3 regions of the Mesobacillus sp. MER 48 genome follow, and region 3 is predicted to be linked to each of the others. Evidence: riboswitches for the same ligand, from Rfam matches in the RefSeq annotation. Region 3 holds a riboswitch; each other region holds the start of a gene.
The links. A riboswitch is a leader RNA that binds a small molecule or an ion and turns the genes downstream of it on or off. The one in region 3 is predicted to bind cobalamin.
Positions count from the first base shown of each region.

Region 1: linked by a shared signal. The riboswitch ahead of M3593_RS21490 (ABC transporter substrate-binding protein) and the one ahead of M3593_RS10900 (ABC transporter substrate-binding protein) in region 3 are both predicted to bind cobalamin.
Region 2: linked by a shared signal. The riboswitch ahead of M3593_RS19490 (acyl-CoA thioesterase) and the one ahead of M3593_RS10900 (ABC transporter substrate-binding protein) in region 3 are both predicted to bind cobalamin.

Region 1 covers NZ_JAMAUR010000010.1:28,640-31,921, forward strand. Annotated here, with positions in the region: gene M3593_RS21485 (FecCD family ABC transporter permease) at 1-593, opposite strand, end outside; gene M3593_RS21490 (ABC transporter substrate-binding protein) at 559-1,515, opposite strand; cobalamin riboswitch at 1,645-1,826, opposite strand; gene M3593_RS21495 (hypothetical protein) at 1,893-2,669, opposite strand; gene M3593_RS21500 (FtsW/RodA/SpoVE family cell cycle protein) at 3,001-3,282, shown strand, end outside.
Region 2 covers NZ_JAMAUR010000007.1:46,965-50,246, forward strand. Annotated here, with positions in the region: gene M3593_RS19485 (ribonucleoside-diphosphate reductase subunit alpha) at 1-1,187, opposite strand, end outside; gene M3593_RS19490 (acyl-CoA thioesterase) at 1,165-1,674, opposite strand; cobalamin riboswitch at 1,835-2,019, opposite strand; gene M3593_RS19495 (VOC family protein) at 2,476-2,871, opposite strand; gene M3593_RS19500 (Lrp/AsnC family transcriptional regulator) at 2,989-3,282, opposite strand, start outside.
Region 3 covers NZ_JAMAUR010000002.1:923,077-926,358, reverse strand. Annotated here, with positions in the region: gene M3593_RS10905 (adenosylcobinamide amidohydrolase) at 1-164, opposite strand, end outside; gene M3593_RS10900 (ABC transporter substrate-binding protein) at 130-1,098, opposite strand; cobalamin riboswitch at 1,273-1,471, opposite strand; gene M3593_RS10895 (DUF2515 family protein) at 1,667-2,800, opposite strand; gene shc (squalene--hopene cyclase) at 2,917-3,282, shown strand, end outside.

The DNA of each region.
Region 1 (3,282 bases), on a different contig from region 3:
CAGCCAATGATTTGCCTCAGCTCTTCGCCTGAGAGAGCAATCATAAGCGAAATGAACGACCCTAGAAAGGAGCTTAAAATGATTCCCGTCAAAATAATGGTTTCCACCCTGAGCAGCCTGTCGACTTTCCGGGCAAAAAACAGCACAAACAACACAGTGGCGAATGCGAACAGAATGCTGAGCACCGGCAAGGTGAAGGCACCGATCAGCGGCAGTGAGAGGCCAAAAAACAGCGTAACGACCGCACCAATGGAGGCACCTGAAGAAATCCCGAGCGTATAGGGATCTGCCAGCGGATTTCGCAACAGGCCCTGAAACGCGGCACCGGCAATCGCTAGTGACGCGCCAACCAGTCCTGCCAGCAGCACGCGGGGCAGCCTGATTTCCATAACAATACTTGCATGCATCGGATCGATTCCCTCTCCCTGAAAACGGAAAATGTCAGCACCAATGATTTTGATGATAGCGGGTACAGGAATGGAAACCGTTCCGATCGATATTCCCAGCAGCATTGAGATGATCAAAAATGCTGCAGCAAAAACATATGCTAATCCTTTATTATTTAAAAACGTCCGGGTAAATGGCTTTTGCAAGTACCTCCGCTCCTTCAGCGAGCCTTGGGCCAGAACGGGTAACAAGATCGGAGTGGACATCGAATACCTGCTGGTCCTTGACCGCTTTTACATTGTTCCAGCCCTTCCGCGCAAGCACCTGCTCAACTGGCTTCTCCGTATAATATCCATAGGTTGTCACAATGACATCCGGATTACGCTCAACCATGACTTCCGGGTCGACTTTCGGCCAGCCTTCCATGTCACCGGCAGCGTTCTTCGCACCAATCAACTCAAGCATTTCATTGATAAACGTATGATTGCCGGCGGTGTAGATTTCCGGTTCAGGCGAGACCTCAACAAATACAGTCTTTTGCTCTTCTGGCTTAATGGATTCCGCTTTCTTCTTCAGTTCTGTGAAGCTGTTTTTCATCGAATCTACTAGCTCGGCTGCTTTTTCAGTCTCACCAATCGATTTTCCAATCATCTCGATTGACTGATACACTTCTTCAAATGACTGCGCATCATTCACCACGACAACCGCAATTCCTGCGTCCTTTAGTTGCTGCAGACCTTCTTTGGCCGTGTCTGCGGTGGACCCAGGGGCAAGGACAAGATCCGGCTTCAGCGAGATCATTTTTTCAATATTAAACTCGATTCCGCCGACTTTTTCCTTAGACATTGCTTCTTCTGGATAATTGTCGAAATCTGTGACGCCGACAATTGCGTCCCCGCTGTCAAGCGCATAAACGATTTCCGTGTTGCTCGGAATCAGGGAAATGATCTTTTCAGGCTTTTCTTCAATGACAACTTCTTCATCAAACGCATCTTTTACCGTGACAGGAAATCCTGTCTTCTGTTCCTGCGCGTTTTTTTCGCCTTCCTTTTTTTCTGGCTGTGCACCAGTAGCGCAGCCAGCCAGGATCATGGCAGCCGCCACCCATATCAACAATAATTTCTTCATTTACTTCTCCTCCGTTTTTTCGATATAAATAAAAAACATCTCCACCTGAAGGGGAGATGTCCGAGTAAGCAAATGTTTTTATCAAAAAAGACATAAAGCCTGTCGGCACCTCCCTATCCTCGTAGGTTTGCTTGGTGCAATGGACAGGCAGGTCTCCTGGCTCATGGTCAATGCTCGCTGCGCCTTCCCATACATTTGTACAGTGGCATGTTGCAGCTTGCTCCCATTTACAGTGGCGGGACCGCGTTGGATTTTCACCAACTTCCCTATTAAGTCTTGTTATAAAAGACACCTGTTCAGATCGTTATGTAATTTTCCGCTCCAACTCATTATACACGAATTGCCAAAAGCTGCTGCAAAAATTTTGTTTTTTCGACTTATTGTGCAAGCAAGCTCCATTCCTTCAACTTTTTATCGAAAACAAGCCTGCCGTCAGGATTGCTCCGGCTTGCTTCTTTATATTCATCCTGCATATCATCCATGTTGGCAAAATCTCCGATAATCCAGATCGGTATTTCAATCTTGTTGCGGTTCTGCTGGATATTCTTCAGCGAAAACACAGCCCCTTCCTTCAAGGCTGGTATCAGTGATTTCAGGATTTCCTTGCTTACAGATGGATAGGACTTCTTTTTCCGGATTCCAAGCAGCGTTTTTTCCGGTTTCATTTCTCCGAGTTTTCCTGACAGGACATTGCCAAGCATGCGGAAAAAGTCATTGAAATTGCGGTAATAGATCTTATTGAACCAGCCGTCCTCATTGGACAGGTACACAAAACGATTATTAAGCTGATTGTAAAAAGGCAGCTTCAAATGATGCTTGATATGCCCGAGATAAAGAAGTTCGGCAATTTCCTGGGCCGTCAGCACATTCAGTGCTTCCACTTCCTCAAAATCAATCCAGCAAAAATCTCCATATGCATGTACATTGGCTCCTACCAGCTTTTCGGCACTATCTCCTGGTACATACTCAAATAAAGTATGCCTGTTGAATTCGCCATCCTCATAGCGATGCTTCAACAGCAAAAGATGGTTAAATGGATCAGGCAGCGACCTCGAAAATTCATGGAATTCGATTCCGTGCGAAAGTACATAATGGTCCCGTTCGTTCATGTGGAGATATAATAAATCCCTGCTATAAGGATGGTTCTTTTTCAACAGCAAAACCTCCCGGAAAATTCTAAGCTGCAGAATGCCAGCGGCTCCGTACAAATGACGCTTCTTCCATTCTAACAAAAACGGTGGAAAATATCTTATTTTGAATCCTCAAAAACATAATTATTATCCACCTTTCCGGTTAAAAGAATCCCTTTTCAAAAGAAACTAAACCCTCCTGTCATTCGTCTAATACTTATAGGGACATATTACCTGCTCAGGGATTGTGAGGATAATATTCGTCTGCTAGCATAAAATGGTAATACATTCTCGTACAGGCGAAAGATACCTGGTAAACGATATTGTAAAAATGATTTTGGACAGGGTGTAGCAAATGGATAAATCCACAAAAAAATTCGACCGCTTTGATTGGACGTTAACACTTCTCTTAATGCTGTTTTTTCTGACCAGCTGTCTCGCCATTTATAGCGCCCAGAAGACCGGGCAATATGTTGGCCAGAACTTTTTATATAAGCAAATATTCTGGTATGTCGTCGGTTCAGGTATCATTGCAGTAGTAATGATGTTCGACAGTGAACAATACCGCAAGCTCTCCTGGTATTTATACGGCTTCGGAGTTTTCCTGCTCGTCTTCCTGTTTTTCGCTCCTGCCAGC
Region 2 (3,282 bases), on a different contig from region 3:
ATTTCAATTGCCGGCACCACTTCACGTGACAACCCTGGATGAATGACGCATGCCCAATACTTTTCCCGGAATGAACCTGCACCCTTTTCCTCATCAAAATGATCTTCAAGCGAAAATCCCATTACCCGCCTTACTTCATGTGGATCAAACAGATACCAGTCGCCCCGCTTTTCTACCTGTTCCATAAATAAATCAGGAATGCAAATGCCTGTGAATATGTCATGGGTCCGCTGGCGCTCGTCTCCATTGTTCAGCTTTGCATCAAGGAACGGGAAGATATCTTTATGCCAGACATCAAGGTAAACAGCAATCGCACCCTGGCGCTGCCCTAATTGATCAACCGAAACCGCGGTGTTATTCAACTGTTTCATCCACGGGATCACTCCGGAACTGATCCCTTTGAAACCTTTGATATCACTGCCGCGGCTTCTGATTTTTCCCAAGTACACGCCTATGCCGCCGCCATTCTTGCTCAAGGTTGAGATATCCGTGTTGGAATCATAGATGCTTCTTAAATCATCCGCTACCGTATCAATAAAGCAGCTCGACAGCTGGCCATAGCTTTTGCCAGCATTCGCAAGTGTCGGTGTTGCTACGGTCATATAGAGATTGGACAGCGCCCAGTATGCCTCCTCTACCAATCCAAGCCGCTTTTCCATCGGTTCTTCTGCCAGCAAGGTCATCGCGATGATCATGAATCTCTCCTGCGGCAGCTCCGCAAAATCGCCTTTTTGAGTGCGTGCAAGATACCTTTCCGCCATCGTGGCAAGCCCTATGTAGGTAAATAATTTGTCTCTCTCGGGATCGATCACTTTTTCAAGATATTCGATTTCTTCCTGGGAATAAGCCTTTACTATTCGGCTATCATAAATCCCGATTCCTATCAGTCTATTGATTAAATCATAGAAGGATCCATAACCAACTCCTTCCCGAAAGCCTGCACTAAGCTTGTACAATTTCTTCAAGTAAAAGCGTGCTGCCACATAGGTCCAGTCAGGTTCAATACGGCCGATTCGTTCGACTGCTGTCAAAATTAACATGTTCTCGAGTTGATCGTCTGTCATATTCTTGGCTTCAAGGACCTGGTCGACCTTTTCTTTGAATGGTGAAAAATTTAATTGAGGGAACGATTGTTCAATTTCTGCAATCCGTTTGGCTGCATGATCATCCTTTACTTGAATTTTCATCGATGACTCCTCCTGCTTGTTTACTTTTTTTCTTTTCCAGCCTATGCTGCCTTCTCATGTCCGCCGTGTTGAACAGCTCCCATTCCTCAATACTTTCCGGAATGACCCCGGCGACCGGAACGGGCACACCTTTTTCATCCTTTGCCACCATGGTTAAAATCGAGGTGGTCGTCAAAGTCTTTTTACGCGTATTCAAGTTCTCGCTTTCCACTTTCACGAACACTTCCATCGACGTCCTCCCTGTTGAAATCACCACAGCTTCAAGCGTTAAGATATCGCCCACTACTGCCGATGACAGGAAATTCACTGAGTCAATCGAAGCCGTAACAACTGCCATCCTGCTGTGCTTCATCGCTGCAATCGCTGCGATTTCATCAATATAGGACAACACGGTGCCGCCAAAAATCGTTCCAAGATGATTCGTGTCCGGAGGCAAAACCAGCCGGTTCTGCAAAGTCCTGGACACATTTGTAGATAATCCTTCCATTCCTGACCTCCTGTTTGAAAAATGCTCCCTGAAAATGAGAAAAACCCATCTCGAAAGATGGGTTTAAGTAACGTTGATCAATTAACACCTCATATGTATCTGCAAAATTACATGAGCCTATCAATTTATCCCCGTAATACCTTCCCAATTCCCGAAGAAGATAACACGCATAAATATGGCAGGTCTCCTGACTTGTGCTTCACCCTACTTTAAGGCCTTCCCATCCATTTTTAAGACAGTGGTTCATCCTTATTTCGTCAGCACTTACAGTTGCGGGAACAGTTCTGGACTTTCACCAGATTCCCTATTAAGTCTTGTTCAGACACCATACTTACCGGCAATTTCAATATTTAGTTATATTAATCTCTTTCCAACACAATATATCGTGTTATGAATTGATAGTAAATCATCTCTGAGGGTTTTTCAACTATTTTCATAACAGCACGCCAATTATGAGTGTGGTCGATATATTGCGAAATGTGGTCGATAAATCTTTAAATGTGGTCGATAAAATCAAAAATCCGCTGATATATTTGGAAATGTGGCCGATATAATTAAATTTTCGCCAATAAATTGAAACGCTGATGCTTGGAACATAACCCCGCAAGCGGAGAATCCCATGGGGGCCGGCCACGCTCAACCTGAATTCGCTTATTATCAATAAATTTAATCAAACGTTTGATTAAACATTACGGGCACAAAAAAAATCCACAAGAAGAAGTCTTTTGTGGATTTAAGTTTTGGCCATGCCTCGAGCGCACTTATTCAATCATCTCGGATATTGTTCACCTACCAAAGATTCTATTTCGCATTCTCATCAGGCTGATGAATTCCGAAGACATTTCCTTCAGTATCGTTATAATATCCTTGCCACGCCATTCCAGGGAGGGCATATTTCGGTATTGACACATTGCCGCCGTTTTCGAGAATTTTCGCTTCAGTTTCATCATAGTTTTCTACTCCCATTGTGCATGCAAATCCATTTAATGCTTGGTTAGCTTCTGGAGGAGCACTCTGCCGCTGCATTAATGCACCATTGATTCCAGGCTCTTTTTCATCGCCAGTCACAGCACCGAAGTATGGCATTCCTGCATATTCACTCCAATCTTGAAATGACCATCCGAATACCTCTCCATAAAACTTCTTAGCCCGATCCATATCACTCACATGAATTTCAAAATGAACTAATCTACCCATGATAACCTCCTGAATAAAAATTAGATGCTATTTATGTATATCGTGAGGACAAACTTATCTCCCTTTATTATAGGATATCCAAACAAATATATTCAATATTTTAAAAAATCTAACTCTTTATTCATCACCATGTATTGGCAAAACGGTAGAATCCTTAATTTCCCTCAAAGCAAGGCTTGTTTGTATCCTGGTGACCCCCAGCTCATTCAGATTTCTAATAAATATCTCCAGGCCTTTGCGATCCTTGCAGGCAACCTTTAGCAGATAATCATACTCGCCTGATAAGCAATGACACTCGAGGACTTCCTTCATTGCTTCCAATGAACCTTCCAGTGATGCGAGCATTTCAGCCTGGTGCATATTGGTGCTTATAAATACAAAGCATAGCAAATCAAAACCAAGCTTCTCATG
Region 3 (3,282 bases):
TGCTTCATCTGAAGATGATTTTCTCCTAATTTTACTTGTGCTGGTTCATCTGAGCCGGCTGCTGGATTCAAGACTATTTCCTGCGCAGTAGCCATTGACTGTGGCTGCTTTTTTGTGTTCGTCTGTAAATTATTTGAAAACATCCGGGTAAACGGCTTTGGCAAGCTCCTCTACTCCTTCTGTCAGTCTCGGCCCAGTTCTTGTCACCTTATCGGAATGAACATCAACCACACGGTTTTCCTTTACAGCGGTAATCTTGTCCCAGCCTTTCCGGCTTATCACATTTTTCACCGGCTCATTCGTATAGTATCCATGCGTCGTGATGATCACATCCGGATTACTCTTAATGATGGCCTCTGGGTCCAGCTTTGGCCAACCTTCTTCTTTTACAGTGTTATCCGCATTAATGATTTGCAGCATTTCGTCAATGAAGGTATTCTTGCCAGCTGCATAAATTTCTGGTGTTGGTGATACTTCAACAAATACCAACTTTCTGTCTTCTTCTTTGATTTCCTTTGCTTGTGTTTTGATTTCTTCAATCTTTTTCTTCATGTCTGCAATCAAAGTATCGGCCTTTTCCTGTTCACCTGAGGCAGTACCAATCATGCTGATCGATTCATAAACTGCATTGAATGTCGTTGCGTCGTTAACGACAAGAACAGTGATTCCGGCATCCTTAAGCTGCTGGAGGCCAGCACCAGACGTATGTGCACCTGAAGCATGTGCAAGGACCAGATCAGGTTTTAAAGAAATGATTTTCTCAACATTAAATTCCATTCCGCCAATTTTCTCTTTCTCGGCCACTTCTTCAGGGAAATTATCAAAATCAGAAACTCCAATAATTTGATCATCAAGACCTAACCCGTATGCAATTTCTGTATTGCTTGGAATCAGGGAAACTATTTTTTCAGGCTTCGATTCGATTGTGACTTCTTGTCCGGTCCCATCCTTTATGCTAACAGGGAACTTTGCTTCTTCCTGTTGAACCGTTTCAGTTTTATTTGTCTTCTCCGCGTTCGACTGCTCAACATTGCCACACCCTGCCAATGCGCCAATTGTTAATAATAGTGCGAATAAAAAGGCATTCAACTTCTTCATCTGTCATTCCTCCGAATTATCATTTCGATTTGTTTCTGTAAACTTTTTGCACAACAAAATAAGACCGTTCTATAAAACTAAAAAAACACCTCCATTTTACTCATGGAGATGTTTGTATCGGTTCCTCTAATAAAAAGCCAGAATCGTTCCCAAACACCTCCTATCCTCGTAGGTTGTGACGCGAAGAATCAGGCAGGTCTCCTGGCTTCTGGTCATTGCTATCAAGCGCCTTCCCATACAAACAGTACAGTGGCATAAAGCTTGAAGCTCCCAGTTACAGTGGCGGGACCGCGTTGGAATTTCACCAACTTCCCTATTAAGTCTCTAAACTATTAAAATTCGTTTAGCAGACACCAGATTCTTTATGTATTAAATTTTCCGCTGGTATCAATTATACACAATTCGTGTCGAAAAAAGTGTGAATTTAGATAAATTATCTAAAATTAAATTTTAATAAGGGTCAAAAGCAGTAGGATACCATAAATAAAAAATCAAAAGACATCAATATAGCCTTTTGATTTTAAAGTTATGACTATCCTAATATTGTTTAGAAACTGCTCATGTTTGATTATTCTTCTCGCAATAGAATGGCTTCCTTCGCCATGACCGCAAGTTCGATTTTTTCAATTGTTTTGCAATAATTAGTTAAAATTTCTCCATCCACACTGACTTCCTTATGAAAATAATCGAGGACATGCCAATCCTCAAACCAATCCCCGCTCTCTGCCTCTTCATGACGGGTATCCGGCCAGGTGTATTTCAAGGGCGGGCTGTATAACCGCTCGGCACCCTTTCTTAACTCGCAATTCTTGATCCGACGCTTATAAAAGGACCGGGGGAAAGATTCATTTATATCATTAAACAAATGAGGCCAATAATCTTTCCTTGAGCCTGTGTGAGGATGTTCTTGGGCCCATTTCAAGACCCCAGCCAGAATTCTTTCTTGCTGAAAAAGAAGCGAATACAACTTTTTTCCAAATAAAATTCTCTCGTGGAGCGAAGTGAAGTAGCGTAACGTGCCGCCGTTAAGGGAAGCTTTCACCTTTTTGTTCCCGGCACAACAGGGAAAAATGATATTGTTGAAATTCAAAAAATCGTACATTTTAAAGCTGACCGTACCTGTTACGATTTTTTTATAATGCTGATTTTGGATCAATCTTTTTTCCAGATAGCTCTGTTCATTGATCACCATCGCAAACGCCAATGCAGCTTGATCACCACTATTCCAAAAATAACGCCACATCGTTTCCATGAAGGTGGAAACATGAAAGTACCGTAAAAGATGGAACATTTCCTTTCTGCCTCTCACACTCAGGTCATAGATCAAAAATTGAGGATACACATCTTGAAATATCAACCAGCTGCCGCGCTCCAAAAAGGAAAAAAGGTCTTTCTGATCCTTATCAGATAAAAGCTTTGTCAGCAACTCCCCTTTTAAATCCGTCATGTTCCATCCGACGTTTCGCGATACCATATGTCCGAGGAAAGCCCAATGGATTTCAGGGTGTTGTTGGTAAAACTGAAAATAAGCCTGCGTCCGTGTTACATTGTTTCGATTGAGTTGTCTCGTCTGCTCTTTTATAAAATAAATCCATCCTTTATCTTTTTCTGATAAATCAGGCAGATGACCGAAAGCTTTCTTTTTCGACTTTTTCTTTAATTCTTTTTTTACATCTGAGAAAGATTTAAGCAAGAACGGCATCATCCTTCATAAACGTTCATTTTGTGTGGATCATTCATTCCCATCAAAGGAATGCATATTCATTTTGCACAAGGAATATGAATACAAAGATGTATATTCGGGAGAGGATGGGTTCAATGAGGCATCGGGTATATAAGGAAATGAGCAGAATCGTTGATCAGCTGATCCAGGACCAATCAGAAAACGGTGCCTGGCATTACCCTTTCGAGACCGGGATCGTAACGGACTGCAGTATGATTATCTTATTACGGACATTGGAGATTGATGATGAAGAATTAATAAAAGAATTGGTGGATCGGATTGCCGGAGAACAGCAGGAGGATGGGTCATGGAAGTTGTTTCATGACCAAGAAAAAGGAGATCTAACATCCACTGTGGAGGCTTATTATGCCCTTCTTTATTCTGGTTACCGGGATAAAAAGGATCCGGAAATCCAGGCAGCCAGGCAGTTTATTTTGGCCAACGGAGGTGCCTCGGAAGTC